Telluria mixta: one gene and its partner. The protein of the gene in region 2 interacts with the protein of the main gene of each other region in a pairwise test. Links are inferred from orthologs where the notes say so. Each region holds a gene or a part of one and is shown on either strand. Other genes may lie near its edges. The genes, in order: kdsB and P0M04_RS23715.

Region 1 (15,248 bases), 5.2 Mb from region 2 along the record:
GTCTCGAAGATGCCCGGTGCGATCGTCATCACGCGGATGCCGCTGCGCGACAGGTCGCGCGCCATCGGCAGGGTCATGCCGGCCACGCCCGCCTTCGACGCGCCGTATGCGGCCTGGCCGATCTGGCCGTCGAACGCGGCGACGGACGCCGTGTTGATGATCACGCCGCGCTCGCCGTGTTCCAGTCCCTCTTCCTTGCCCATCGCATCGGCCGCCAGGCGGCACATGTTGAAGGTGCCGACGAGGTTGATGTTGATGGCGCGCTGGAAGGCGTCCAGCGGATGCGGGCCGTCCTTGCCGACCGTCTTGATGGCGGGCGCGACGCCGGCGCAGTTGACGAGGCCGCGCAGGCTGCCCAGTTCCAGGGCCGCCGCCACGACGGCCTGTCCGTCGGCTTCCGACGTCACGTCGCATTTCACGAAACGCGCCGCGGCACCCAGTTCGGCGGCCAGTGCCGCGCCGGCTTCCTGCTGCACGTCGGCCAGCACGACCTTGCCGCCCGCTTCCACGATGGTGCGCGCGGTGGCCGCGCCCAGGCCCGAAGCGCCGCCCGTCACGATGAACACGTTATTCTGGATTTGCATCTGTCTCCCTTTCGTTATTCGCTGGATGTTCCGTTTACGTAAACGTCAACCAGCGGATTCTAGCGGGATTTGGGCTGATACGTCAAAAACACGTGACCGTGGTCCCGTTCCGCGCACATGCACGGCCGGTGCTGCTGGTGCCGGCATTACCGCCGGCGTTGAACGTATTGCCGGCCCCATCCGTGCAAACGATGCCCTGGCAGCCGCGGATCACGGTGGTGCTGGGCACGGTCGGTTGCGGCGCTGTCGCCCGCGGCGGGATCGGTACGGCGACGGTGGCGGGCGGCGTCTCGCCGGACCGCAGCGGCCGCGGCGCCATCGGCCCCTCGCCCTGTGACGCCGGGTGGCGGCGTACGGCGCGGCGGCGCAGTTCCTCGAGCTGCTTGTCGCTCAGCTTCTTCTCGGGCTTCTCGGACGGCGGGGCCTGGCGGGTCAACGTATCCGCCTCGTCGTGCACCTCGGCCGGGTCCTTGCGGACGACGTCCGCGCCCTGCTGCGCGCGCGGGTTCAGCACGGGACCATAGCTCAGCGGCGCCGGCGGCGGCGTGCGCGCAGGCTTCGTCGTGCTCGCTTCGTCGGGCACGGCCGCGTCGCGGTTGGCCTGCTCCGTCCGCTGGGTCTGGTTCTGCGCGTGCGCCGCGCACGTCCACGCGAGCAGCGCGCATGCGGTCAGTACATATGGTTTCGGTTTCATGATCCGTCACTCCTCGCGTCCATTATCGGCCGCACTGCGCCGTGCCGGCGCGCTGCTGTGCGTCAGACGAGTGTCAGGTGCGCGTCAGTTTCCTGCGCCACGCTGTTAAGCTGCCACGATGCATGTTTTCAAACAAAAACATACAGGAGACGACCATGCAGACCCTGCAGGAGATGTACCGCGCCAAACGCGGCAGTGCCTTCGACGCCCTCAACCATGTCCGCGACGGCGACATGATCGTCGTCCCGACCGGTGTCGGCGAACCGCCCACCCTGCTGCACGCGCTGTCGCAGGAATGCCGGGGCTTTCACGACGTCCAGGTCGCGCAGATCCTCGCGATGCGCAAGTACGGCTATTTCGCGCCCGAGTGCCGGCCGCATGTGCGCCACGCGGCACTGTTCTTCGGCGGGGCCTCGCGCGCCGGCGGCCAGGGCGGCTGGTGCGACTTCATCCCCAATTATTTTTCCGAGATCCCGATGCTGATCGAACGAGGGCTCATGCCGGCGGATGTCGTGTTCGCGATGGCATCGCCGATGAGCGCATCCGGCCACTTCGCCCTCAGCCTCGGCACGGATTACACGATGGCGGCCGTCGCGAAGGCGCGCGCCGTCGTGCTGGAAGTGAATCCGCACGTCCCGTTCACACACGGCCAGTGTCACGTGCACATCTCGCAGGTCACCGCGCTGGTCGAAAGCGAAGACCCGATCATGGAAGTGGGCCTGCCCCACATCGGCCCCGTGCAGGAAGCGATCGGCCGCCTCGTGGCCGAGCACATCGAGGATGGTTCCACCCTGCAGATCGGCTACGGCGGCATTCCGGACGCTGTCGTCATGCAGCTGACGGACAAGCGCGACCTCGGCATCCACACGGAAATGATCGGCGACGGCATCCTGAAACTCGTGGAAGCGGGCGCCGTGACCAACCGCCGCAAGACGCTGTTGCCCGGCAAGATGGTGGCGACGTTCGCGCTGGGCTCGCGCCGCCTGTACGACTTCATGCACCACAATCCGATGCTGGAGATGCATCCGTCGAACTTCACGAACGATCCGTACATCGCTGGCCAGAACGACAAACTCGTGTCGATCAACGCGAGCCTGCAGGTCGACCTGCTGGGCCAGTGCGGCAGCGAAAGCATCGGCCACCTGCCCTATTCCGGCACGGGCGGCCAGGTGGATTTCGTACGCGCCGCGAACCGGTCGCGCGGCGGCAAGTCGTTCATCGTGCTGCCGTCCACGGCGAAGGACGGCACCGTCTCGCGCGTCGTGCCGACCCTGTCGCCTGGCACCCACGCCACCACGAGCAAGAACGACGTCAACCATGTCGTCACGGAATGGGGCGTGGCACAGCTGCGCGGCAAGTCGGCGAAGCAGCGCGCGCAGGCGCTGATCGCCATTGCGCATCCGGATTTCCGGCCGTGGCTGCGCGAGGAAGCGGACCGCATGTGCGTGTTCTGAAATGAAAAACGGGACCTCGCGGTCCCGTTCGTTGATCGACGTGACGCCGTCAGACGCGCGTCTCGTTCATGGTGCTGCGTGCGTGATCGGCGCCCAGTGCGCCGGCCACGCCGTAGACGAGCAGCGCGCGCTGCAGTTCGGCACGGTCGGCGCCGTCGGCCCGTTGCATGCTGTCCTGGCGCGGTGCGTCGGTTGGATCGAGGCCGAGGGCGTCGGTTACGCCCTTTCCTTCCAGATTGATCGTCATGGTTTTCTCCATTTGGTTAGTAAGCTGGCGCGGCTTGTTCAATAAACAAAACCGCTGATGACGCTACTGTACCGCAACGGAGGCTAACTCGTCGCCATCTGTTTTGTTTTTACACCTATCTTCTTTCCGGGTGAAAATTTACTACACAATTTAGCATGTCATGTCATCATGGCGCCTCGATGCGACCAGGAGAAAATCGATGAAGCGAGTTGACGAGATCGGAAATGACGAACACGTGCGCGGCCCGGCGGATGCCGCGCTGACGGTGATCGAATACGCGGACTTCCAATGCCCGTACAGCGCCCGCGCCCACGTCGCGCTGCGCGAGCTGGACGAGCAATTCGGCGGCATCCGCCTGGTCTACCGCCACCTGCCGCTGGCGCACCTGCACCCGCTGGCCGAACTGGCGTCGGAAGCGGCCGAGGCGGCCGGCAGCCAGGACCGCTTCTGGGACATGCACGACGCGCTGTACGAACAGCAGCGTCAGGTGTTCGACAAGCAGGACCTCGCCGTGCTGGCGGAAAGCCTCGATCTCGACATCGAGCGCTTCCGCGCGGAGGTGCTGGACCGCCGCCATCGTGCACGCGTGCAGGCGGATGCCGAACGCGCCCACCACGACGGCGCGACCGGCACCCCGACCTTCTTCATCAACGGCGTACGCTACCGCGGCGATTCGGACCGCGCATCGCTGGAAAGCGCGCTCAGCGAAGCGCTCGGGCGCTGAACCGCTGCTTTCGAGGATGCCCCTGCCGGTGCCTGCACGGTCGCCGTGGGCTTGGCGTACAGCGCCTGCGGTTCCGACACGGCCAGCCAGCCGCCCGCCGGCAGCAGCGGCACGAGCAGCAGCGCCACGATGTTGATGATCTTGATGAGCGGATTCACGGCCGGCCCGGCCGTGTCCTTGTACGGGTCGCCCACCGTGTCGCCCGTGACGGCGGCCTTGTGCGCATCGGAACCCTTGCCGCCGTAGTGATTGTCTTCGATGTATTTCTTGGCGTTGTCCCAGGCGCCGCCGCCCGTCGTCATCGAGATCGCGACGAAGAGTCCGGTCACGATCGTACCCATCAGCATGCCGCCCAGCGCCGCGGGCCCAAGCAGCATGCCGACGAGGATCGGCACGATCACGGGCAGCAGCGACGGCAGCACCATTTCGCGGATCGCGGACGCCGTGAGCATGTCGACGGCCTTGTCGTATTCCGGCTTGCCGGTACCCGCCATGATGCCGACGATGTCGCGGAACTGGCGCCGCACCTCCAGCACGACGGCACCCGCCGCCCGCCCCACTGCTTCCATCGCCAGCGCACCGAACAGGTAAGGCACGAGGCCGCCGATGAACAGGCCCACGATCACCATCGGGTTCGACAGCTCGAACGCGATATGGGTGCCATGCGCTTCCAGCGCATGCGTGTAGTCGGCGAACAGCACGAGGGCCGCGAGCCCCGCGGAGCCGATCGCATACCCCTTCGTGACGGCCTTCGTCGTGTTGCCGACGGCGTCCAGCGGGTCGGTGACGGCGCGCACCTGGTCGGGCATGCCGCTCATCTCGGCGATGCCGCCCGCGTTGTCGGTGATGGGGCCGTAGGCATCCAGCGCGACGATGATGCCGGCCATCGACAGCATGGCGGTCGCCGCGATGGCGATGCCGTACAGGCCGCCCAGCGCGTACGCGACGAGGATCGCGGCGCACACGACGAGCACGGGATACGCGGTCGACTTCATCGACACGCCGAGCCCCGCGATGATGTTGGTGCCGTGGCCCGTCGTCGACGCTTCGGCGATGTGACGCACGGGCCCGAATTCCGTCGCCGTGTAGTACTCGGTGATGTAGACCATCAGGCCCGTGAGCGCGATGCCGACCGTGGCGCAGCCCAGCATGCGCCAGCGCATGATGTCGTCCGGCCACACGAGCCACGTGACGGCGGCGAATCCGATCAGCGACAGCCCGGCCGACCACCACAGCCCCGTGTACAGCGCGTACATGATCTTGTGCCCCGGATGGTTCTTCACGAGCGAGCAGCCGACGATGGACCCGATGATGGAAATGCCGCCCAGCAGCAGCGGATACACGGTGCCGGTGCCGCCCATGCCGGGGATCACCAGCGCGCCGAGCAGCATCGTGGCGACCAGCGTGACGACGTAGGTTTCGAACAGGTCGGCCGCCATGCCGGCGCAATCGCCCACGTTGTCGCCCACGTTGTCGGCGATGACGGCGGGGTTGCGCGGATCGTCCTCGGGAATGCCGGCCTCGACCTTGCCCACGAGGTCGGCGCCGACGTCGGCGCCCTTCGTGAAGATGCCGCCGCCGAGGCGCGCGAAGATCGAGATCAGCGAGGCGCCGAACGCGAGGCCCACGAGCGGCTGGATCACTTCGTGCGGGGTCAGGGCGGGGTCCGCGCGCAGCACGAGGATCCAATAGAACAGCGCCACGCCCAGCAGGCCCAGGCCGACCACGAGCATGCCCGTGATGGCGCCGCCGCGGAAGGCGACGTTCAGCGCCTGGTCGAGCCCGGTCGCGGCCGCCTGTGCCGTACGCACGTTGGCGCGGACGGACACGTTCATGCCGATGAAGCCGCAGGCCCCGGACAGCAGCGCGCCGGCCAGGAAGCCGCCCGCGGTTGCGGCACCGAGCAGGAAGTAGATGGCGATCAGCAGGACGAAGCCCACGATCGCGATGGTACGGTACTGGCGCGCCAGGTAGGCCGACGCCCCCTGCTGGATGGCCAGCGAGATTTCCTGCATGCGGCCGTTGCCGGGATCCTGTTGCAGGACCCATCGGCGCGACCACAAGCCGTAGAATACCGCGATGACGCCGCACGCGACGGCGAAGGTGAGCTGCGCAGATGCCATGTCGTCCCCCTCGTTTTCGATCAAACCACTACAGAGTCGAAAGGCCGCGTGCGCTTAGTTGAGCTTAGTTGAGCTAACTTGAGCTTACCTGCGGTACGGCCTGCCTTGCTGCATTCGCCGCACAAGGGTGCGACAAAACTTTGATCTAAAAACCTGGACGGATGGCATGTGTCATCCGGAGCCAAAAAGAGCGGCTTGCGCCGCTCTGGAATGCTCAGCCTGCGAGTGCCGCGAATGCGGCGTCGCGTACCTGTTCGACCGGGCCGACGCCCGAGATCTTGCGGTACTTCGGCGCGCCCGGCAGGCCCGATTCCGCCCACTTGTTGTAGTAGCCGAGCAGGACTTCGGTCTGGTTGTGGTACACGGCCAGGCGTTTCTTGACCGTTTCTTCCGTGTCGTCGTCACGCTGGACCAGCGGCTCGCCCGTCACGTCATCCTTGCCTTCGACCTTCGGCGGGTTGAACTTGACGTGGTACACGCGGCCCGATGCCGGGTGGCTGCGGCGACCGCTCATGCGTTCGACGATCAGCTCGTCCGGCACGTCGATTTCCAGCACATAGTCGATCTTCACACCGCTGTCCTTCATGGCGTCGGCCTGCGCGATCGTGCGCGGGAAGCCGTCGAACAGGTAGCCGTTGGCGCAGTCGGCATCCTTCAGGCGCTCCTTCACCAGGCCGATGATGATGTCGTCCGACACCAGCTGGCCAGCATCCATCACTTTTTTCGCAGCCAGGCCCAGCTCGGTGCCGGCCTTGATGGCCGCACGCAGCATGTCGCCGGTGGAAATCTGGGGGATGTTGTATTTTTCTTTGATGAAGTTCGCCTGGGTGCCTTTACCGGCGCCGGGGGCTCCTAACAGAATGAGACGCATGAAGGATTTCCTAAAGGTATCTAATAATTTTTTTGACGCAGTTGTAGTTGGGAACAGACAACTGCATGATGCATATCTAGCTACTGATACGAAACTTACCACAAAAGCAGCAATAAAAGCCACCGGCGGCGGCCGATCTCTCAGCCGTTTGACGTGCCGCAAGCAGCCTGAAGAGTAGTTTCTACCAGGATCAAGACGTATAGAAAAGTCGCACTCGCTCCAGATCGGCCGGGGTGTCGACGCCCGCGTGGGGCGCCTCGTCCGTCACGTGCACGGCGATCGGGACGCCGTGCCACAACACGCGTAATTGTTCCAGTGCCTCGATGGATTCGAGCGGCGCGGGTTCCAGCTGCGGATAGCGCTGCAGGAACGCATTGCTGTACGCGTACAGGCCGATGTGGCGCAGGGGGACGTAGCCCGCAGGCAGTTGCTCGCGGGTGGCGGCAAAGCCGTCGCGGTGCCAGGGGATCGTGGCGCGCGAGAAGTACAGTGCGCGCCCGGACTTGTCCAGCACGACCTTCACGACGTTCGGGTTGAAGGCGTCGGCCACATCGGACAGCGGATGGGCGCAGGTCGCCATCGGCACGTCGGCCGAGATGCGCGCGGCGCACGCGGCCAGCAGCGCGGGATCGATCAGCGGTTCGTCGCCCTGCAGGTTGACGACGACGGCATCGGGCGCGAGGCCGAGCAGGTGCGCCACTTCGGCGATGCGGTCCGTGCCGGAAGGGTGATCCGAACGCGTCATGCAGGCTTCCACGCCATGCGCGGCGCAGGCGGCGGCGATGTCGGCGTGGTCGGTGGCGACGATGATGCGGGAGGCGCCCGATTGCTGCGCGCGTTCGGCCACGCGCACGACCATCGGCTTGCCGCCCAGGTCGGCGAGCGGCTTGTTCGGCAGCCGCGTGGAGGCCAGGCGTGCCGGGATGATGACGACGAAACTCATCGGGTTACAGGGCCGGCTCGACCTTGCGCGCCTCCTCGGCCCACATGATCGGGATGCCGTCACGGATCGGATACGCGAGGCGGTCCGGGCGGCAGATCAATTCCTGCGCTTTCTTGTCATATTCGAGCGGTCCCTTGCACAGCGGGCAGACCAGGATATCAAGCAGTCGGGCGTCCACGACATTTCTCCACGATTTGGGCAGCCAGCGCGGCATCGATCTGCGCGCCGACCGGCACGACCCACACGCGCGGGTCGTTGTTGATTGTTTCAAGTTGCCGACATTTTACTGCATCCTTCTCCGTCACCAGGATGACGTCGGCGTCGACGGTACGGAACGGGTCGTCGAGGAAGTCGTGGTGGTCGGGCAGCGGCAGTTCGGCGACGTCCAGGCCGGCCGCGCGCAGCAGTGCGAAAAAGCGCCCCGGATTGCCGATGCCGGCCGCCGCCAGTACCCGTTTTCCACGCAACGCGGACAGCGGCACGCGCTCGTTCGCATCCATCAGGCGCTCGGCATGGTCGCCCGCGAGGCGCATCTGCCACGGCTGTCCGCCCACCGCCGCGGCCAGCGCCGGCGTGATCTCCGGCGCGTTGACGACGGTGACATCGCGCCGGCGCGACGGCGCTTCGCGCAGCGGGCCGGCCGGCAGGGTCCAGCCGTTGCCGGTGCCGCGGCCGTCGAACAGGATGATCTCGACGTCGCGCGCGAGGGCGTAGTGCTGCAGGCCGTCGTCGGTGATCAGCACGTCCACGTCGGGATGGAGGTCCAGCAGATGGCGTCCGGCCGCGACGCGCTTGCGGCCGACGACGACGGGGCAGCCGGCACGCGCCGCGATCAGCAGCGGTTCGTCGCCGACGTCCTGCGCGCGCGACGTCACCAGTACTTCGCGCGGTGCATCTTCCGCGCCGCCATGGCCGCGCGAGATCACGCCCGGCCGCATCCCGGCCGCGCGCAGTTGCTGCGCCAGCCAGATCGTGAGCGGCGTCTTGCCCGTGCCGCCGATGAAGATGTTGCCGACGACGACCACGGGCACGGGCAGCCGTCCGGCCTTCAGCACGCCCGCGCGGTACAGGGCGATGCGCAGCGCGGTCAGCAGACGGAACAGCAGGGACAGCGGCCACAAGGCTACGGCGAGCGGCCCGCGCCGGAGCCAGGCGCGGGTGAGTGTGGATTCGAGAGAGGATGCCATGTACTAGCCAAACCGTCGTCCCTGCGAAGGCAGGGACCCAATTTGCACGCACACTGTCAGCGCTCGCAGAACTTGGGTCCCCGCCTGCGCGGGGACGACGAAAATTCTTACTTCTGCCCGCCCGTCTGCGCCGCAAACGTCAGCTTGTCATATCCCGCCATGCGCGCCGCTTCCAGCACGTTGATCACCATCTGGTGCATCGCGAACTGGTCGGCATTGACGATGATGACCGGGTCCTTCACGGGTGCCGGCAGCGGCTGGCCGTCGGGGCCGGTGCCGGCCGCGCGTTTGAGGTCGTCGGCGAGGCTCGCCACGCCGTGGAACGCGACCGGCACGTTGTTCACCGTGTAGTTACCCTTGGCGTCGACCGTGACGTTGATCTCGAACGGCTTCTCGATCGCCTTCTCGGCATCCGCAGTCGGCAGCGTGATCTGCAGTTCGGTGAACTTGCTGTACGTGGTCGTCACCATCAGGAAGATCAGCACGACCAGCAGCACGTCGATGAACGGGATCAGGTTGATTTCCGGATCCTCGCGTTTGCGGCCGCGACGGAAGTCGATCATTTGCGGGCACCGTGGACGACGTCGACGAATTTCACGGCCTGCAGCTCCATGTCGATGATGAAGCTGTCCACCAGTGCGCGGAAGTGGCGGTAGAACACGAGGGCCGGCATCGCGATCGCCAGGCCGAAGCCCGTGTTGTACAGCGCGACGGAGATACCGTGGGCCAGCTGGGCGGGATTCGTGCCGCTGGCATTCTGCGCGCCGAAGATCTCGATCATGCCGACCACCGTACCGAACAGGCCCATCAGCGGCGCCAGCGACGCGATCGTGCCGAGCGTCGTCAGGAAGCGTTCCAGCACGTGGGCAACGCCCCTGCCCGCTTCCTCGATCGATTCCTTCATCACGTCGCGCGGCGCGTCGACGTTGCGCAGCGCAGCGGCCAGCACGGCACCGAGCGGGGAATTCGTTTGCAGCTTGTCGATGATGTCCGGAGTGACCTTGCCGCTGCGATAAACCTGGATGACTTCATCGAGCAGCTGGCGCGGCAGGATCTTTTCGCGACGCAGGTAGATCAGGCGCTCGATGATCAGGGCCAGGGCGATGATCGACGCGATCAGCAACAGCCAGATGGGCCAGCCGGCGGCTTGAAGAATGGCGAGCAAATGGGACTCCTGGATAAGTAAAAAACAATGAAACAATGTAGTTGCGCAATGTAACGTGTTGCCCGGATTGCGGCAAGTAGAGTTCTGCACACTTTCTGTGGATAAAAGTGTGTGCAAGGCCGTCCGTTGGCGCTAAGTGGCTTGATTCTTAAAGGATATTTTTCCGTGCGTAAAAACTTGGCAGAACCAAAACGCGTTTCCAGCAAGGAACTTTACAGGCCCGTAGCGAGCTCCATCTGCACGTAGTTGCCCACAATTTCTGTGGATAAATTTGTGAGGAATCAGCTTTCCATGCGGTAAGTATTTGATTTTGCTCAGAGAAATTTCCAAGTCCAAAAAATAGGCACGGTTGTGCCAGACTACACATCCCCTCCTACCCTGCCCTTCTGCACATTTTTTGTGGACAAAATTGTGCGCAAGCGCCCAAACCAAACCTTAAGTCCTTGATTCTTAGAAGAAAAGAATATGCGCCCGTTTTTTGGGCAAGCGCTTGTCCCCGTGCCGGGTCTGCCCCCCGCAGGATTTTTCACACAAACTGTGGAAAAAGATGTGAGCAAGCTCATCGTTCGCCCACTAACTCGTTGATTTATCTCAGCATTCTTAGCCAAGCCCAATTTTTAGGCATACTGGACTTGTGCACAGCGCACACGCCTTGACGGCCGGCTGTTCCGGCCACGCCGCCACTGGGTTATAGTCGCGTCCCGACACAACCGGTCTTCTGCACACATTTTGTGGAAAAGATTGTGAGCAACGCACTTGATGGAAGACAAAGTCATTGAATCTAAACGGTATTTTCTCCGTGCAGATTTTTTAGGCAGTGGAAAACCGGTCGTGTATGCGCGGGTTGACGGGCCTCTGTTCACATAAACTGTGGAAAACGATGTGAGCAAGGGCCGCGACAGCGCCCTAAGTGTTTGATTGCCCAAGGAAAATATATTCAAGCTGAATTTTTGAGCAGCGCCGACTTGTCCACTTTCGCACATAAACTGTGGATAAGATTGTGGCCAAGTATCCGAAGATGCACTCAAGCCATTGATCCGTAAGGCAATTTGGTTGCTGCATCGAAATCGGGCAGCATCTTTTACTATAAAAATCAGGTGTTTACAAAAACTACTTGTTGTTTTACAGCAGATGTGTCTTACACTGCGCGCAGCCATGTTTTTGTGGACAGTTCAAACCAGCTCATCCCTATGTTCCCCACCGAAGACGCCGACCCGGCCTACGCCGCCCCGCCCGTACTGACCGTCACGGCCCTCAACCAGCAGGTCGCGCGCCTGCTGGAGCGCACCTTTCCGCTCGTCTGGATCGGCGGCGAGATCTCGAATTTCACGCGCGCAGCCAGCGGCCACTGGTATTTCACGCTGAAGGACGACGCAGCCCAGGTGCGCGCCGTCATGTTCCGCGGCCGCGCCCAGTACGCGGGCTTTACCCCGCGCGAGGGCGACAAGGTCGAGGTGCGCGCCCTCGTCACCCTGTACGGGGCGCGCGGCGATTACCAGATCAACGTGGAGGCGATCCGCCGCGCGGGCGTGGGCGCGCTGTACGAAGCGTTCATGCGCCTGAAGGAAAAGCTGGGGGCCGAGGGTCTGTTCGACGAAAGCCGCAAGCGTCCACTGCCCCTGTTCGCGCGCACGGTAGGCATCGTCACGAGCCCGCAGGCGGCCGCGCTGCGCGACGTGCTGACGGCCCTCAGGCGGCGCGTGCCGCACGTGCGCATCGTGCTGTATCCGGCGCCCGTGCAGGGCCAGCTGGCCGCGCAGAAGATCGCGGAAGCCATCGCCGTCGCATCGCACCGACGCGAAGTGGACGTGCTGATCGTGTGCCGCGGCGGGGGCTCGATCGAAGACCTGTGGAGCTTCAACGAAGAAGCCGTCGCGCGCGCGATCGCGGCGTGCAGCATGCCCGTGATCTCGGGCGTGGGCCACGAGACGGATTTCACCATCGCCGACTTCGCCGCCGACCTGCGCGCCGCCACGCCGACGGCTGCCGCCGAGCTCGCCGCCACCGCACGTGCGGACTGGATCGCGTCGCTGCAGGCGGACGCCGGCGACCTGCGCCGCGCGATGGACCGCGTCCTGTCCGACGCCGGCCAGGGCCTCGACAACCTGTCGCGCCGCCTGTTGAGCCCGTCGAGCCAGATCCAGCACCAGCGCCTGAAACTTCTGGGCATGGCCAGCAGTCTCACGCATGCCGTCCGCGCGCCGGTGAACCGCCATGGCCTGCTGTTGGCCCAGCTGCAGCAGCGCTGGGCCCGCCATCGCCCGGACTGGAGCGGCCTGCGCACGCGGCTGGAATCCGACCGGCGCCACCTGATGGCCAGCGTCGGCAACCAGTTGCGCGCGCGGCGCGAGGCATTGAACGCCCTGGCGGCGCAGCTGGAACTGCTGAACCCGCAGCGGACGCTGGAGCGCGGCTATGCGATCGTCAGCAACGCGAAAGGTAAAGTTCTACATTCGCCGGGCCAGATCAAGCCGCGCGACGTATTGCGCATCCGCCTGGCGGACGGCAGTGCCGAAGTCAGTATCGCCGGCGTACAAGACTTACTCGAATGACAATCTGATGTATTCGCAAAGCCATATCTGCAACGTTTGCTTAACCGGTTTAGAATAAGCGCCCGAATTGATGTACCGCAGAGACTATTGAGTCTCCCGTCAACTTACCAAGGAACAAGACATGGAACATACCCTGCCCCCACTGCCGTACGCTAAGGATGCCCTGCAGCCGCACATCTCGGCCGAGACGCTGGAATACCACTACGGCAAGCACCATCAGGCTTACGTCACGAACCTGAACAACCTGATCAAGGGCACCGAGTTCGAAAACCTGTCGCTGGAAGAGATCATCAAGAAATCGCAGGGCGGCGTGTTCAACAACTCGGCCCAGGTGTGGAACCACACCTTCTTCTGGAACTGCATGACCCCGAACGGCGGCGGCGCCCCGACCGGCCCGGTCGCCGATGCGATCAACGCCAAGTGGGGTTCGTTCGACAAGTTCAAGGAAGAGTTCCAGAAGTCGGCCGTCGGCAACTTCGGTTCGGGCTGGACCTGGCTGGTGAAAAAGACGGACGGTACCGTCGACATCGTCAACACCTCGAACGCCGGCACCCCGCTGACCACCGACAACGTGGCCCTGCTGACCTGCGACGTCTGGGAGCACGCCTACTACATCGACTACCGCAACGCCCGTCCGAAGTTCGTCGAGGCATGGTGGAACGTCGTCAACTGGGACTTCGTGAACAAGAACTTCGCGTAATACGTGATTGTTTCGCCATACCTGGCGTAAGTAAAACGGCCTGCTTCATGCAGGCCTTTTTTTTGCTTACTTTCGCTTATTGGCTTCGACCGAAACTATATAACTGGAAGACGCAAACCTTGCGAAACATATTGGACGCAGGCAATCTTATCTGGTCGCCATTGCCTGTCGTCAATATATTTAGCGCCATGGTCGCGTAAGCTATGACGCCGCTCAACTACCCCGCATCGCACGTTCTGCGGCCGGATTTGTCGCGAAACTGTATGTTTTTGTCATGGCTACCCACCAAACATGCTCCAACCTTGCCCACTCTTATAGAATGTCGGGCTCAAGGAGAACATCATGTATCGCGTACTGTTGGTGGAAGACGATCCGCGCCTCGCGGAACTGGTGACGGAATACCTGTCCGGCTATGAATTCTCGGTCGACCTCGTCACGCGGGGCGACGCCGCGCTGGAACACTTCAAGACGGCCACGCCGGACATCGTCGTGCTCGACCTCATGCTGCCCGGCATGGACGGCATGGTCGTATGCCGCCAGATCCGCGACGTGTCCGACGTGCCGATCCTGATCCTCACGGCGCGCGAGGATACCTATGACGAAGTGTCGGGCCTGGAACAGGGTGCGGACGACTTCGTCAACAAACCCGTGCAGCCGCGCGTGCTGCTGGCGCGCCTGCGCGCCCTGCTGCGCCGCACGCAGACGAAGACGACGACGGATACCCGCGTGCTGGAGTTCGGTGCGCTGCGCATCATGACGAGCGACCGCAGCGTCACGTGGCGTGGGCAGCCGTGCGTGCTCAGCAATACGGAATACAAGCTGCTGCTCGTGCTGGCCGAGGCCGCCGGCCGCGTGCTGTCGCGCGACGAGCTGCTCAAGAAGATGCGCGGCATCGAATTCGACGGCCTCGACCGCAGCATCGACAACTGCATCTCCAAGCTGCGCCGCAAGTTCGACGACAATTTGTCCGAGAAGATCAAGACGGTGTGGGGCGAAGGCTACCTGTTTTCGCCATCGGCCTGGAACTAAAAACGTCGTCCCCGCGGAGGCGGGGACCCAATTTTCACGCGTGATCGCGACGCACGCAGAACTTGGGTTCCCGCCTTCGCGGGAACGACGGCGGTCGTCAACGCCCGCCCGACACGTCGATGAACGTCCCGGTCGCATACGACGCCTCGTCCGACAACAGCCACAGCACGGCAGCGGCCACCTCGTCCGCCGTGCCGCCGCGCGCCATCGGCACGGACGATTGCAGGCGCTGGATGCGGCCCGGTTCGCCGCCGCTGGCGTGCATGTCCGTGTGGATCAGCCCCGGCCGCACGCCGTTCACGCGGATGCCTTCCTGCGCCACTTCCTTCGCCAACCCGATCGTCAGCGCGTCCACGGCCGCCTTCGACGCGGCGTAGTCGACATACTCATTGGCCGACCCGAGCACGGCCGCGCGCGACGACACATTCACGATCGCCCCGCCGTTACCGCCGTGGTTGGTGGACATGCGCCGCACGGCGTCGCGCGCGCACAGGAAGCTGCCCGTGACGTTGGTGGCGAGGATGCGGTTGATGCGGGCGGCGTCCATGTGTTCCACCCGCGCCTGGCGCGCGAGGATGCCGGCATTGTTGACGAGGGCATCGAGCCGGCCGCAGCGTGCGTCGATGGCAGCGAACAGGCGCGCGACGTCGTCTTCGTCGGCCACGTCGGCCGCCACCGCGAACGCGCGGCCGCCGGCCGCTTCGATGGCGCGCACGACATCGTTTGCCGCCGCTTCATTCTCCCGGTAATTCACGCAGACCGTGTAGCCGCGTCGCCCGGCCAGCAGCGCGCAGGCGGCGCCGATGCCGCGGCTGGCGCCCGTGATCAGTACTGTCTTGTCCATTCTCGTCCTCGTCGTATGCAACCGGACGAGCATACCGCGTTTATTCGAAGATCGGGACGATCGCCAGCGGCGCGTAATAGGTGACGACCTGGGCCCGTCCGGGCGCGGTGGAGAAGCGCCAGGTCACGATG
Region 2 (15,166 bases):
ACCAGGCACTGAGGACGCTCGGCATCAGCGCGGATTTTCGCTTCACCGGCGGCGGGGAGGGGGCGGACATCCCGTTCGTGCACCGCAGGCTCGACGACGGCGACAGCTACTTCCTCGTGAACCGCAACAACCGCAAGGAGACGATAGAGGCGCACTTCCGCGTCACGGGCAAGGCGCCGGAGCTTTGGCACGCCGAGACCGGCACGTTCGAAGACGCGAGCTATCGCATCGTCGACGGCGTCACGATCGTGCCACTCGTGCTCGATGCGGAGGAATCCGTGCACGTCGTGTTCCGCAAGCCGGCCGCCGCCGACGCGGTGACGGTGAAGGCGCCGGCCCGCGCGTCGCTGCTGGCGCTGGACGGGCCGTGGACCGTGCGCTTCCAGGAAGGCCGGGGCGCGCCTTCGGGCATCGTCATGCCGGCGCTGGCGGCGCTCGACCAGTCCACCGATCCCGGCGTGAAGTATTTTTCCGGAATAGCGACCTATGCGAAGACGTTCGAGGCGCCGCGCGCTTGGACGGCGGGACAGCCGCTGACGCTGGTCCTGGGCGACGTGCGCGAAGTTGCCGAAGTCCGCGTCAACGGCGAACTCGCCGGCTACGCGTGGCATGCGCCGTACCGGGTCGAGATCGGACCGTTCGTGAAACCGGGCCGCAACGACCTCGAGGTGCGCGTGGCGAACCTGTGGATCAACCGCCTTATCCGCGACGCCGATCCGGCCGTGAAGGACAAGGTCACCTGGACGTCCGAACCGACGTACAAGGCCGACGCCAGGCTGCGCCCGTCCGGCCTGATCGGTCCGGTGACGCTCCAAGGCATCCGCCACTAACCGCTTGTATCGACTCTAGGAATCATAAATGAACAAACCCGCTGCCCGCCAGGCCGACTGGCGCCAGGGCTGGATCCTGGTATTCGCCGGTTTCCTGCCCGTGATGGCCATCGTGGCCCTCGCGCCTACGCTGCCCACGCTGCTCGCGCACTTTCATGACGTCGGCAATCCCGAGATCATGGTGCCTCTCCTGATCACGGCGCCTTCCGCATGCATCGCACTGTTCGCGCCGCTCGCCGGCGTGCTGACGGACCGCTTCGGCCGCCGCAACCTGCTCCTCGGCGCGTTCGCGGTCTACGCCCTGGGCGGATTGATCCCGTTCCTGGTCGACAGCTTCTGGGTCGTCGTGGCCAGCCGCGTCGTGATCGGCATCGGCGAGGCGGCCGTGCTGACCGTGACGAACACGCTGATGGCCGACTATTTCGAAGGCCGTGCACGGGCACGCTGGCTAATGATCCAGGGGCTCACCGGCGCATTCATGGGGTCGGCCGTCATCTTCTGTTCCGGCTTCCTGGCCGCGCAGGGCTGGCAATACCCGTTCCTCGTGTACGTGCTGGCGCTGCCGATCCTGGTCACGGGGTGGTTGTACCTGTACGAACCGCTGGCGCATGCGCGGCCGGGCGACGCTGGGGCGGGCACCGGCACCGCGGCGCTGCGCGCGGGTTTCCCGTGGTCGACGGCCGGGCTGACGTGCGGTATCACGGCGCTGCTGGGGATCATTTATTTTGTGCAGGTTATCAACTTCTCGGTGCTGTTGAGCGAAATGGGCGTCCACGATCCGAAGTCGATCGGCATGGCCATGTCAATCCCGAGCATGGGGGTGCCCGTCGGCTCGGTCCTGTTCATCTTGACGACGCGCTTCGGCCCGTCCGCGCAGATCCTGCTGGTGCTGGCGTGCTACTGCGTCGGCCTGTCCGGCATCGGCCTGGCGCCGGGCTTCGAGATCGCGCTCGTGTTCGCGTTCTTCCAGCAAGTCGCCAACGGCATCATCGTGCCGGCGCTGATCAACTGGGTGCAAAGCCAGTACGCATTCCAGCATCGGGGTCGCGGCATGGGCCTGTGGACCAGCGCGTTCTTCGTGTCGCAGTTCCTGTCGCCGGTGGCGGTGAAGCTCGTACAGGCCCGGGTCGGCGGCCTGCAGGCGGCGTTCCTCGTGTTCGGGGTGCTGTCCGGCGTCATCGTGCTCCTGTTCCTGCTCGTGCGCGGCAAATCCGCGCCGCAGGCCGACGCGGCCACGGGTACGCGCTGAGGTAAGCCCGGCAGCGAAGCATTCGCGCGAGGCGGGAATCCTGAACCGGCGGCGCCCATGGCCAGACAGGCGGTCCTCGAATCGATTTTACTGATGTGCGCAGGGCCATGAGGTGCTTGCCATCGCTGCCGCGCAGCCCCAGGTGCGGGCTGAAAATCTTCACGGCCGGGCGGCCGTACCGCCCTGTACAACGACAACCTAACGACAAAGAGAGACAACCATGAACATCATCGGACCCGACGCGCTGGTCTTCGGCGTCGACGACCTCGAAGCCTGCGCACTGTACCTGACTGACTATGGCCTGAGGCACGCCGGCGATGGACGCTTCGAGGCGCTCGACGGCACCGCGATCATCCTCGCGCACAAGGACGATACGTTACTGCCTCCCGGCCTCGGGACGGCCAACATGCTGCGCAAGACGATCTATGGCGTGGCGGACCGGCAGGCGCTGGACGCCATTGCCACCGAGCTGGCACGCGACCGCGACGTGCGCCCGCTCCCCGACGGCAGCATCGAGAGCGTGGACGACATGGGCTTCGTGCTCGGCTTCCAGGTGACGGTGCGCCGTCCGCTCGACCTGCCGGCCGAAGCGATCAATGCACCCGGCGCGCCCAACCGTCCCGTCAATCACACGGCCGTCGACGAGAACGCCCCGGCGCGCCCGCGCACGTTGTCGCACGTCGTGTACTACGTGCCCGATACCGCGAAGGCGGAGGCCTTCTACGTGGAACGCCTCGGCTTCGCCTGCACCGACCGGCTGCTGGGCGCGGGACCGTTCCTGAAGCCCGCCGGCACGGACGACCACCATACGCTGTTCCTGATCCAGACGCCGCCGTTCATGAAAGGCTGCGAGCACTTCACGTTCCACATGGGCGGACCGAACGAGGTACTGCAGGCCGGCACGCGCTTCGTGAACAAGGGCTACCAGTCGTTCTGGGGACCGGGCCGTCATAAGATGGGCTCGAACTGGTTCTGGTACTTCAACAGTCCGCTCGGCTGCCACGTGGAGTACGACGCCGACATGGACCTGCACGACGACACGTGGACGGCACGCGCCGTGCCCGCGGGCGCCGATGCGTCGCAGCTGTTCCTGTTCCAGCAGCGGGATAAGTGGGCGCCTGGCGGGCCGCCGCCGGGTGCGCCTGGTGCCGGCGAACGACACTGACCGTCCAGAAAACGAACGACATCGAGATTCGCCCCAGCGGCGACGAGGAGACATGACATGGCAGCACCCGTAAACAAGGTACTCATCATCGGCGGCGGTTTTTCCGGCATGGCCGCCGCCATCGAATTGCGCAAGCGCGACATCGCCGTCGACCTGGTCGAGATCGACCCCGGCTGGCGTTCGTACGGCGCGGGCATCAGCCTGGGCGGCGCGACGATGCGCGCGCTCGTGCAGCTGGGCGTCATCGACGCGTTCCTGGCCGAGGGCGCCGCGTCCGACGGCGTCGAGATCCACATCCCGACCGGCCAGAAGGTCGCCGAGCTGCCGACGCCGCGCCTCGCGGGGCCGGACGTGCCGGGCAACGGCGCCATCATGCGGCCGGCGCTGGCGCGCATCCTGGCCGATGCCACCCGCGTATCCGGCGCCAATGTCCGCCTGGGCTGTACCTTTACGCGCATGGAGCAGGATGCGGGCGGCGTCGACGTCACGTTCACCGACGGCACTACATCCCGCTACGACCTCGTAATCGGTGCCGACGGCCTGTATTCGAAAGTGCGCGAGGCCGTGTTCCCGGATGCGCCGGCGCCGCAGTACACCGGCCAGGGCGTGTGGCGCGCGGTACTGCCGCGTCCCGCCGACATCAACGGCACCATGATGTGGCTGGGCCCGAAGATCAAGCCGGGCCTGAATCCGGTGTCGAAGGACGAGATGTACTTGTTCGTGACGGAAGACCGCGCGACGAACGACTACATCGACCCGGCCGAATTCCTGGCGCGCGTGAAAGCGCTGCTGGCGCCGTTCCCCGACCCGCGCCTGCAGCGCGTGCGCGAGGCGCTGAACGAGGACTCGCAGATCATCTACCGCCCGCTGGAAACCCTGCTGATGCCGACCCCGTGGTACAAGGGACGCGTGGTGCTGATCGGCGATACCGTGCACGCGACGACGCCGCACATGGCGTCAGGCGCCTGCATCGGCATCGAGGACGCGCTCGTGCTGGCCGACGAACTAGCCAATGCCGGCAGCGTCGACCAGGCGCTGGACCGTTACCTCGCGCGGCGATGGGAGCGCTGCCGCATGGTCGTGCAGAATTCGATCCGCCTGGGCGAGATCGAGATCGCCGGCGGTGACAAGGAAGAACATGCCCGCATCATGCGCGCGACGCTGGCGGCGCTCGCAGCACCCATCTGAGGAGACACCATGACCCGTCAATTCATCGACCTGTCGATCTATCTCGAGAACGAACCCCTGTCCGATCCGCCGCCGCTGGCGCCGAAGATCACGTACCAGAAGCACCAGGACACGCTGCACGAATTCATGGCCATGATCCCCGGCACGACGCCGGCGGACTACCCGGACGGCGAAGCTGCGGCGGCCGAGTGGGTCACGATGACGACCCACAGCGGCACGCACCTGGACGCGCCTTACCGCTTCCACTCGACCATGGATGCGAAGACGGGCGAGAAGAAAAAATCGATCACCATCGACGAGGTGCCGCTGGAGTGGTGCTTCCAGCCCGGCGTAAAGCTGGATTTCCGCCACTTCCCGGACGGTTACGTCGCCACCGCGGCGGATGTGGAAGCGGAACTGAAGCGCATCGGACACGACCTGCAACCGCTGGACATCGTCATGGTCAACACGCGCGCCGGTAGCCGCTACGGCCACAACGACTTCGTGTCGGCTGGCTGCGGCATGGGCTACGAGGCGACGATGTACCTGCTGGAGCGCGGCGTGCGCCTGACCGGCACGGACGCGTGGAGCTGGGATGCGCCGTTCTCGTACACGGCGAAGAAGATCGCGGAAACGGGCGACGTGTCGCTGATCTGGGAAGGGCACAAGGCCGGCCGCGACATCGGCTACTGCCACCTCGAGAAGCTGCACAACCTGGAAGCGCTGCCGGGCCACGGTTTCTATGTCTCGTGCTTCCCGCACAAGGTGCGCGCGGGGTCGGCCGGCTGGACGCGCGCCGTGGCCATCGTCGACGACGCGCTGCTCGCGTTGCCGCGCCGTTGAAGGAGGCCGTATGAAACTGGCAACCTACCGGGACAGCTCGACCGACGGCCGCCTGCTCGTCGTGTCGCGCGACCTGCGCCATGCGGTGGCGGCGGCGGACGTCGCCCCGAACCTGCTGGCGGCACTGGAGCGCTGGGCAGACGCGGCGCCGAGCCTGCAGGCGCTGTCCGACGCGCTGAACGGCGGCCGCGCGGCCGACGCATTCGAGTTCGATGCCGCGCAGTGCATGGCGCCGCTGCCGCGCACCTTCCAGTGGTGCGACGCATCGGCATTCCTGAACCACGGCCGCCTGATGGAGCGGGCGTTCAACACGCCGCCGATCCCTGACTTCGACACGATTCCCGTGATGTGCCAGGGCGCGTCCGACGATTTCCTCGGCCCGCACGAGGACGTCCCGCTGCCGGACGAGGCGCTGGGCATCGACTTCGAGGGCGAGTTCGGCGTCATCGTCGACCAGGTGCCGATGGGCGCCACGCCCGCGCAGGCGCTGGCGGCCGTGCGCCTCGTCGTGCAGCTGAACGACTGGAGCCTGCGCGCGCTGGGCCCGCGCGAGATGAAAAGCGGCTTCGGCTTCCTGCAGGCGAAGCCGTCGACGAGCTTCGCGCCCGTGGCGGTCACGCCGGACGAGCTTGGGGACGCGTGGCGGGATGGCCGCGTGCATCTGGACCTCGACGTCGAATGGAACGGACAGGCGTTCGGTCACCCGAACGGCCGCGAGATGAATTTCGGCTTCGGCGAACTCGTCGAGCATGCGGCACGCACGCGCAGGCTGGGCGCCGGCACGATCGTCGGCTCGGGCACCGTGTCGAATGCGGACCGTGCCGCGGGCTCGGCCTGTATCGCGGAGCGCCGCGTCATCGAGATCATCGACCACGGCGAACCGCGCACGCAATTCATGCGCTTCGGCGACCGGGTGCGCATGCGCGCGCGCGGCGCGGCGGGCGATGCGCCGTTCGGCGTCATCGACCAGCGGGTCGTGCGCGCCTGACCATCACCCCTGCAAGCGGGCCATCAGCGCCGCCGCCGTCTCGGCGGACGATCCCGGGTTCTGGCCCGTGATCAGCAGGCCGTCGCGCACGACGTACGAACTCCAGTCAGGACCGCGCGAAAACACGCCGCCCCTGGCTTTCAGCTCGTCCTCGACGAGGAAGGGCACGACGTCGGTCAGCCCGACGGCCGCCTCCTCGCTGTTGGTAAAGCCCGTCACCTGCTTGCCTTCGACGAGCGGCCGTCCGGCCGGCGTGCGGACATGGCGCAGGACGCCCGGCGCGTGGCAGACCAGCGCGACGGGCTTGCCGGCGGCCACGAACGACTCGATCAGGGCAATCGAGTTGCTGTCTTCCGCCAGATCCCACAGCGGGCCGTGGCCGCCGGGATAGAACACCGTGTCGAAATCGGCCTGCTTCACCTGGTGCAGGGGCACCGTGGCGGCGAGCTGCGCCATGGCACCGGCGTCCGCTTCGAAACGGCGGGTGAGGTCGGTCTGGAAGTCCGGCTCGTTGCTCTTCGGATCCAGCGGCGGGCGTCCGCCCTTGGGCGAGGCCAGCACGATCTCGGCGCCCGCGTCCTTGAACGCATAGTAGGGGCGGCCAGTTCCTCGAGCCAGAAGCCGGTCTTGCGGCCCGTGTTGCCCAGTTGGTCGTGCGAGGTCAGTACGATCAGCACTTTCATGATGTGTCCCTTCGGTTGAGATTGCCAGTAGACCAGTCGTCTAGACCTGGGTTAAAAAAATGCCCGTTTCAAGGGGCAAGATGAAGCATCTGCCGGGTCGCCGCCAGCGCCGTTTCGAAAGGTCGAAGCGACCGCTCGATCTTGGCCATCACGCTGGCGCCCAGCCACAATTGGTACAAACTGCCTGCCACATTCTGCGGTTCGCCATCGACGGTCAACGACCCATCCGCGATCCCCTCGGCCAGTGCCTGCGCGAGCCGGTCGACGATCGCTTCCGTGCCGCGCCGCAGGACGAGCCGCATGGCCTCGGACAGGTCGGCCACTTCCGCGCCCAGCTTCACGGCCAGGCACTTGCCCTGGCACTGCTCGAACGACTGCGACGCCTGCCAGGACTGCCAGTAATTCATGAGCCGCTGCGCCGCCGTCAGGCCGGGTTGACTTAGCGTGCCGTCGAGCTCGGCCAGGTAATCCTCAAAATAACGCTCGAGCATTGCTTCGCCGTACGCGTCTTTCGAACTGAAGTAGTGATAGAACGATCCCTTCGGCACGCCGGCCGTCGTGAGGATCTCGTTCAGGCCCACCGCCGAGTAACCCTTGCCGGCCATGATGCGTTGGCCGGTCGCGAGGATGTGCGAGCGTACGTCGGAGGAGGGCGTCGTGTTTGCCGTGTTCATGGGTCCACTGTAACCCTAAACCGACCGGTCGTCTAGTACTTTTTCGGAATCGCTCCGGAATCGCGCCACGAAGGCGACCAGTTGCTTCGAATGGTAGCCCTGCGCGAGCGTATCGAGGCGGTGCGCGAACGGCCCGTATGCCGGATCGAGCCCGCGCAGGTAGGCGGCCCGCGCGCGGATCTCGCGCATGTTGCCGATCTGCGCCAACTGCCAGAGCGTTTCGATCTCGTCGGCCGGCGGGACGGCCATGGCGGCTTCCTCGCCGCCCTCCGGCGCCGGCAGTTCCGTGGTCCAACGCAGCGCCAGCAGCCTGCCGATGGTGCGCAGCAGGACGTCGTGGTCGACCGGCTTGGGGAGGAAGGCGCTGGCACCGGCGTCGCGGCTCCTGCGTTCGTCATCCGGACTGGCGCTGGCGGTCACAGCGAGGATCGGAACGTCGCCCCAGCCCGGCATATGGCGTATCTGCCGCGTCGTCTCGTTCCCGTCCATCACCGGCATCATGACGTCCATCAGGATCAGATCCGGCTTGAAGCTGTCGAGCAGGACCAGGCATTCGAGTCCGTTCGATGCCGCGGCGACGATGAATCCCGTTTCCTGCAGCAGGTCCAGCATCATGGCGCGGTTCTGCGGCACGTCGTCCACGACCAGCAGCCGCTTGCGCTCGCCCTCGTAGCCTAGCAGCGTCTCGTGCGCTACCGCGGCGGCCGGCGCGGCGGCTGCGACCGGCACGTCGATCTCGAACGAGAACGTGCTCCCCTTGCCGGGCGCGCTGACGACGTCGATATGGCCGCCCATGAGGTGCACCAGTTGCTGGCTGATGGCCAGGCCCAGGCCCGTGCCGCCCTCGCGCCGCTGTGCCGTCGCCACCTGTTCGAACGGCTGGAAGATGCGCGCCAGCTGTTGGGCGCCCATGCCGATGCCGGTGTCGGCCACTTCGAAGCGCACCCGCGCGCTGTCCGGCGCACTGGAGGGCGCAGCCGGCAGCATCCGCAGCGAGACCCTGCCGGTGTCGGTAAACTTCACCGCATTGCCCAGCAAATTGAGCAGCACCTGGCGCAAGCGTGTCTCGTCAACCGTCACTGCGGACGGCAGGCCGGGGGCAAGCTCACAGCTGAATGCGAGGCCTTTTTCCTCGGCCTTGACGCGCATGATGTTGGCCAGCACCTGCAGAAACGTGTCGAGATGGACGGCGGCCGGATGCAGCACCATCCTGCCCGCTTCGACCCGTGCCAGGTCGAGGATGTCGTTGATCAGCGTGAGCAGGTGCTGGCCGCTCTCGCGGATGGTCGCCAGGCCGGAGGACTGCCGTTCGGTCAGGCCGTCGCGGTCGCGTCCCAGCAGCTGGGCATAGCCGATGATGGCGTTGAGCGGGGTACGCAGTTCGTGGCTCATCTGCGCGAGGAACTGGCTGCGCTGGCGCGCTAGGGCGACGGCCTCTCGCAGCGCCGTCTCGCGCGCGGCCGCGGCTTCCTTGCGTTCGCGGTCGATGGCCGCCAGCTGTTCCAGGCGCGTCCTGCTGGCTTGCAGGCCGGCGCGGAAGTGCAGCAAACCCAGCGACAGCCCGAGCATGCCGCAGCCTGTCCATGCGGCCATCAGCCAGCCCAGCATGGTCGTCCGGGAGATCCATTTTCCGCGGAACTCGATCTTGCGGACTTCGACCGTGATCGCGTGACCGGCGGCGCTGGCGTCGTCCGCCTGCAGTTCCACGGTCGTGACATGGTCGACACGGACATAGCTCTTGGACAGGGGGATCCGGCGCGCGAAGTGCCACCAGTCCGCGGTGCGCAAGGCATGCATCGGGATCGTGACTTCGGACCGGGCCGGAATATCGATCAGCACCTCGTTGAAGCGCTGCGCATCCCACTGGCCCGGCGCGTCGAACTCCGGTTCGAAATTCAGCAGGTGAAGCTTGAGGACATGCCGGCCGTGCCCCGTATAGCGCACGTCGAGCGTGACCGTGTCGTACCCGGACATGTCGATGCCCTTGCCCGGGTCGCCCAGCCGGAACTGGATCGCGCAATTCGGATACCTCGCGGCCGTCCCCATCTGGCAACGCAGGATGTACGCATCCTTCGTGACGGCCAGCGACGCGACCGAATTGCCCGGCGCCGGGTTCCCGCGCGGCATGACGCGGTCGTCGGTCACGACCGCGTCGTACGGATGCTGCGGGGAGATCTCGAGGGTGCGCGTCATGCCGTAGTGCTGCCAGACCAGCAGGACCGGGGTCGCCAGCACCAGGAGGATGACCAGGGCGTAAGCGATCCTGGTCGCACGGGAGAGCCACGGAGTCATGTTCGCATCGACTGGAAATCGTCCTGCCGCCGGGCCGCGTCCCCGGTCCGGAAGCGCGCCACGAAGGCCGCCAGCTGCTTCGAGTGGTAGCCCTGCGCCAGCGTGTCCAGGCGGTTCGCGAACGGCGCATAGGCCGGATCGAGCCCGCGCAGGTAGGCGGCCCGTTCGCGGATCTCGCGCATGCTGCCGATCTGCGCCAGCTGCCACAGCGCCTCGATCTCGTCGGCCGGCGGCACGGCCATGGCGGCTTCCTCGCCGCCCTCCGGTGCCGGCAGTCCCGTGGTCCATTGCAGCGCCAGCAGCCTGCCGATCGTGCGCAGCAGGAGGTCGTGGTCGACCGGCTTGGCAAGGAAGGCGCTGGCACCGGCATCGCGGCTCCTGCGTTCGTCATCCGGACTGGCGCTCGCGGTCACCGCGATGATCGGGACGTTGTCCCAGCCCGGCATATGGCGTATCTGCCGCGTCGTCTCGTTCCCGTCCATCACCGGCATCATGACGTCCATCAGGATCAGGTCCGGCTTGAAGCTGTCGAGCAGGACCAGGCATTCGAGCCCGTTCGCGGCGGCGGCGACGATGAACCCGGTCTCCTGCAGCAGGTCCAGCAGCATCGCGCGGTTCTGGGGCACGTCGTCCACGACCAGCAGCCGCTTGCGCTCGCCCTCGTAGCCTTTCAGGGTCTCGTGCGGTGCCGCGAGCACCGGCGCGGCGGCGGCCACCGGCACGTCGATCTCGAACGAGAACGTGCTCCCCTTGCCGGGCTCGCTGACGACGTCGATCCGGCCGCCCATGAGCTGCACCAGTTGCTGGCTGATGGCCAGGCCCAGCCCCGTGCCGCCCTCGCGCCGCTGCGTCGCCGCCACCTGTTCGAAGGGCTGGAAGAGGCGCCCGATCTCTTGCGTGCTCATGCCGATGCCGCTGTCGGCCACTTCGAAGCGCAGCCGCGCGCTGTCCGGCGCGCTAGGCGATGCGGCGGGCAGCACCCGCAGCGAGACCTTGCCGGTGTCGGTGAACTTCACCGCATTGCCCAGCAGGTTGAGCAGCACCTGGCGCAAACGCGTCTCGTCGATCGTCACCGCGGCCGGCAGGCCGGGGGCGAGCTCGTAGCTGAATCCCAGGCCTTTCTCTTCCGCCTTGACCCGCATGATGTTCGCCAGGACCTGCAGGAACGTCTCGAGATGCACGGCGGCCGGGTGCAGCACCATCTTGCCGGCTTCGACCCGCGCCAGGTCGAGGATGTCGTTGATCAGCGTGAGCAGGTGCTGGCCGCTTTCGTGGATGGTCGCCAGGCCGGCGGCGAGCCGTTCGGTCAGGTGGTCGCGGTCGCGTCCCAGCAGGTCGGCATAGCCGATGATGGCGTTGAGCGGCGTGCGCAGTTCGTGGCTCATCTGCGCGAGGAACTGGCTGCGCTGGCGCGCCAGGGCGACGGCCTCCGCCAGCGCCGTCTCACGGGCCGCCTCGGCTTCCTTGCGTTCGCGGTCGATGGCGGCCAGTTGCTCCACGCGTGTCTTGTTGGCTTGGAGGTCGGAGCGGTAGTGCAGCAGACCCAGCGACAGGCCGATGACGCCGCACACGATCCACACGAACACCAGCCAACCCATCAGCGTTGCCCGCGATATCCATTTGCCGCGAAATTCGATCTTCCGAAGTTCAACCGTGACGACTTGCCCCGTGTCGTGGTAGTTGTCCGTCGCCAATTCGACAGTCGTGACATGATCGAGGCGGACATAGCTCTTGGACAGCGGAATCTGGCGCGAGAAGTGCCACCAGTCCGCGGTGCGTACGGCATTCATCGGCGCCGTGAATTGGGGCTGGGCGGGTACGTTGATCAGCAACTCGTTGAACCGCTGCGAATTCCAGTCCTCCAGCGTGGAAAACTCCGGTTCGAAATTCATCAGGTGGAGCTTGAGGACATGCCAGCCCCGGCCCGTATACCGCAGGTCGAACGCGATCGTGTCGTAGCCGGACATGTCGATGCCCTTGACCGGATCGCCCATCAGGAATTGCAGCTTGCAGAACGGGTAGGGTGCGGCGGCGCCCAGGTAGCAGCGCATGATGAACGCATCCTTCGTGACGGTCAGCGATGCGACCGAATTGCCGTTCCCGCCGTTGCCGCGTGTATTGTCGCGGTCGTCCGTCACTCTGGCGCCGTGCGGATGCTGCGGGGAGATCTCGAGGGTGCGCGTCATCCCGAACTGCTGCCAGACCAGCAGGATGGCTGTCGCCACCACCAGGAGAGTGACCAGGACGTAACCGAACCTGGTCGAACGGGAGAGCCACTGAGTCATGTGCGTACCGATTGGCCATCGGACGGGAATGATTCAGTATAGTCCTACGTTATATTTTTACAACATCCCGACGAATGCCGTCACCGCGGCGGCGAAGGCGTCCGGCTGTTCCACGGCGCCCAGGTGCGACGCGCCGGCGAGCACCTGCAGCTGCGCACTCGGGATCCCCGCCGCCAGCGTGCGCGCCATGTCGACGGGCGTGCCTTGGTCCAGTTCACCGGCCAGCACGAGCGTGGGCGCGGCGACCTGTCCCAGGCGCGCCGTCGTGTCGATGCCGCCCACGGCCGCGCAGCAGCCGATGTAGCCTTGCGCATCCGTCGTGACGAGGCGCTGGCGGAAGCGGGCGACGGTGGCCGGATGCGCGGCGCGAAACGCGTCGTGGAAGTAGCGGCCCATCACGGCGTCCGCGATCGCTTCGATACCGCGTTCCCGTACCGTCGCGATGCGCTGTTGCCAGACGTCGCGCGCCGCGTCGGGATAGCCGGACGTCGTATGCGCCAGCACGAGCGCGCCGACGAGCGACGGATGGCGCAGCGCCAGCTCCTGGCCCACCATGCCGCCCATCGACAGGCCGATCCAGACGACCGGACCGGTGTCCAGGTCGCGCAACATACGGGCCGCGTCGTCCGCGAGGTCGGCCATCGCGTATGGACCCGCGGGCGCGTCGGAACTGCCGTGGCCGCGGTGGTCGTAGGCGATCACGCGGCAATCGGCGGCCAGCAGGTTGGCGAGGCCATCCCACATCGTCAGGTCGCAGCCGAGCGCGTGGCTCAGCACGACCGTGTGGCGGGGGCGCTTGCCGTTTCGCGGTGCGCGCACGCTGTAGTGCAGGGCGGGGAGGCTGTCCGTGCGGCCGGCGCGGCCCACGCCCGGGTGCACGGCATCCAGCGGCGATGCGGGCTCCAGCGTGTAGCCGATCTGCGGACCGACCTCGCGCAGGATCGCCGCCGCGTGCGCGAACGCCGTGTTCGCGGCGGGCACGCCCGCGTAGATCGCGGACTGCATCAGCACTTCCTTCAACTCGTCCGGCGTGAGGCGGCTGTCGGCGTCGCCCAGCAGCGCCGCGCGCACGTGCAGTTCGTATTCTTCCCAGCGGCCGAGGGCGATGGTGATCGCGAGGACGATCGTGCGGCGGGTCTTGCGCGGCAGGCCCGGACGGTCCCAGATGTCGTGCCACGCATAGCGCGTGATGAAATTCTGGAAGTCGGCGGTGAAGGTGTTGGCGTTCGCGAGCGAACGCTCGACCCAGGCGCCGCCTAGGACGGCGCGGCGCTGGTCCAGGCCGCGCAGGAGGTCGTGGTTGAGGGATCGAAGCTCATGCTGAATCTTTCTTGAGTGCGGCCAGGCGTTCGCGGGCCAGGCGTTGTGCGGGTTCGGTAGCGGCGACGGGGTCGAAAAGGGTGTCCAGCTGCCCGATGTCGAGCGACGCCAGCGCCGGATCGGCAGTGATGGCGTCCCGGGCGACGTCGCGCAGGTGGCGGCCCTCGGCGACGGCGGCCTGCGTCATCTTCTCGACGGCCGCGTGCGCGGCGGGACGGCCGATGGCGCCCGCGAGCCGGATCGACAGCGCCTCGGCCGCGACGAGACCCTGCAGCGCGTCGATGTTGGCGCGCATGCGGGCCGTGTCCACCGTGAGGCCGGCGAACGCATCGTTCAGTGCGCGCAGGGCGCCGTGGGCAGACAGGAACAACGTGGGCCACTCGGCCAGCTCCGCCTGCCAGTTGCCGAGACCGCGCTCGTGCTGCTGGCCCATCGCGGCGAGCAGCGTGGCCGCATGCTGCGGCGTGCGCGTGGCCGCGGCCAGCGCGATCATCGACGACACGGGGTTGCGCTTGTGCGGCATCGCCGACGAGCCGCCGCGGCCGCCGCCCGCCGGTTCCGCCAGTTCTCCCACTTCGCCCTGCGCCATCAGCGCGAGGTCCGCCGCGATCTTGCCGAGGCTACCGGTCAGCAGTGCGACTTCCAGGCCGAGGCGCACCCATTCGTCGCGCTGCGTGTGCCACGTGGCGGCCGGCGTCTTCAGGTCCAGCAGTTGCGCCACGCGGTGCGCGACGGCGGGACCGCGCTCTCCCATCACGGCCAGCGTGCCGACAGCGCCGCCCAATTGCAATTGCAGCGCGCCGGCGGCCGCCTCGCGCAGGCGCGCACGCGCACGCACGAGCGGCGCGAGCCAGCCCGCGACCTTGAAGCCGAAGCCCGTCACCTGGGCCGGCTGCAGCAGGGTGCGCGCCAGCACGGGCGTAGCGAGGTGGGCCTCGCCCAGCTTTTGCAGGTGGCCGCACAAGGTGGCCAGGTCGGCGTCGAGCAGGCGCAGCGCCGCGCGCGTGACGAGCACCATCGCGCTGTCCTGCACGTCCTGGCTCGTGCTGCCCCAGTGGACGAGGGTCGATGCCTCGCTGTCCGTCGCGGCCACGAGGCGCGTGAGTTCCTTCACGAGCGGCACGGCCAGCGTGCCGGAGCGGCGGCCGGCCGTGACGAGGGCAGGGATGTCGAAGCGGTCGGCCCGGCACGCGGCCGCGATGGCCTGCGCGGCGTGGCGCGGCAGCAGGCCTTCGTCGGCCTGCGCGCCCGCCAGCGCCGCTTCGAAGTCGAGCATGGCCTGGATCAGCGCCGCGTCGTCGAACGCGGCGATCATGTCGGGGGTGCTCAACAGGGTGTCGAAGAGTGATATCGCCAAGGTGTGTTCCCGTGTCAGCGGTAATCGAAGAAGACGGTTTCCTTCTCGGTCTGCATCCAGATATTCCACCGATACGTGCCGTCGCCATCCTTGCGGGCGATGAGCGTATCGCGCCGTTCGGCCGGTACCTGCGCCAGAATAGCCGATTCCGCCAGCGTCGCATCGTCCTCCAGGAACACGGCCGTGAACTGGTGCTTCGTGAGACCGCGCGCGAACACGGTCACGTAGGCCACCGGTTCGCCCACGGGACGCGGGGGACCGACAGCCGCAGGCTGAATTCACCGGCCTTGCCGGTCGGCGTGCGGCGGAAGCC

What was found.
Region 1: the proteins of P0M04_RS23715 (region 2) and kdsB interact in binary tests that used the Escherichia coli proteins (3 or more experiments, as listed by UniProt). The link is inferred for Telluria mixta from one-to-one orthologs.

Annotation. Positions count from the first base shown.
Region 1 is NZ_CP119520.1:120,824-136,071, forward strand. The notes cover bases 5,765-8,702. They hold kdsB (3-deoxy-manno-octulosonate cytidylyltransferase), read right to left. Parts: upstream 7,641-8,702; coding sequence 6,888-7,640; downstream 5,765-6,887. Other genes in these bases: P0M04_RS00540 (sodium-translocating pyrophosphatase), read right to left, coding at 5,765-5,826; adk (adenylate kinase), read right to left, coding at 6,041-6,697; P0M04_RS00555 (Trm112 family protein), read right to left, coding at 7,645-7,818; lpxK (tetraacyldisaccharide 4'-kinase), read right to left, coding at 7,799-8,702. In the rest of the region: P0M04_RS00515 (3-hydroxyacyl-CoA dehydrogenase), read right to left, coding at 1-584; P0M04_RS00520 (hypothetical protein), read right to left, coding at 667-1,278; P0M04_RS00525 (acetyl-CoA hydrolase/transferase family protein), read left to right, coding at 1,434-2,732; P0M04_RS00530 (hypothetical protein), read right to left, coding at 2,782-2,979; P0M04_RS00535 (DsbA family protein), read left to right, coding at 3,179-3,703; more of P0M04_RS00540, read right to left, coding at 3,640-5,764; more of lpxK, read right to left, coding at 8,703-8,827; P0M04_RS00565 (ExbD/TolR family protein), read right to left, coding at 8,935-9,387; P0M04_RS00570 (MotA/TolQ/ExbB proton channel family protein), read right to left, coding at 9,387-9,992; xseA (exodeoxyribonuclease VII large subunit), read left to right, coding at 11,183-12,544; P0M04_RS00580 (superoxide dismutase), read left to right, coding at 12,666-13,244; P0M04_RS00585 (response regulator), read left to right, coding at 13,587-14,273; P0M04_RS00590 (SDR family oxidoreductase), read right to left, coding at 14,371-15,117; P0M04_RS00595 (hypothetical protein), read right to left, coding at 15,158-15,248. UniProt on the Escherichia coli protein: Activates KDO (a required 8-carbon sugar) for incorporation into bacterial lipopolysaccharide in Gram-negative bacteria.
Region 2 is NZ_CP119520.1:5,347,263-5,362,428, forward strand. What follows is about bases 5,797-8,652. They hold P0M04_RS23715 (TetR/AcrR family transcriptional regulator), read right to left. Parts: upstream 7,600-8,652; coding sequence 6,994-7,599; downstream 5,797-6,993. Other genes in these bases: P0M04_RS23705 (fumarylacetoacetate hydrolase family protein), read left to right, coding at 5,797-6,242; P0M04_RS23720 (ATP-binding protein), read right to left, coding at 7,615-8,652. In the rest of the region: P0M04_RS23680 (glycosyl hydrolase), read left to right, coding at 1-830; P0M04_RS23685 (MFS transporter), read left to right, coding at 859-2,079; P0M04_RS23690 (VOC family protein), read left to right, coding at 2,300-3,244; P0M04_RS23695 (FAD-dependent oxidoreductase), read left to right, coding at 3,302-4,432; P0M04_RS23700 (cyclase family protein), read left to right, coding at 4,442-5,254; more of P0M04_RS23705, read left to right, coding at 5,265-5,796; more of P0M04_RS23720, read right to left, coding at 8,653-9,891; P0M04_RS23725 (ATP-binding protein), read right to left, coding at 9,888-12,176; pcaB (3-carboxy-cis,cis-muconate cycloisomerase), read right to left, coding at 13,492-14,853; P0M04_RS32805 (peptidase associated/transthyretin-like domain-containing protein), read right to left, coding at 14,868-15,086; P0M04_RS32810 (peptidase associated/transthyretin-like domain-containing protein), read right to left, coding at 15,074-15,166. UniProt on the Escherichia coli protein: Involved in response to both electrophiles and reactive chlorine species (RCS). Represses the transcription of the nemRA-gloA operon by binding to the NemR box.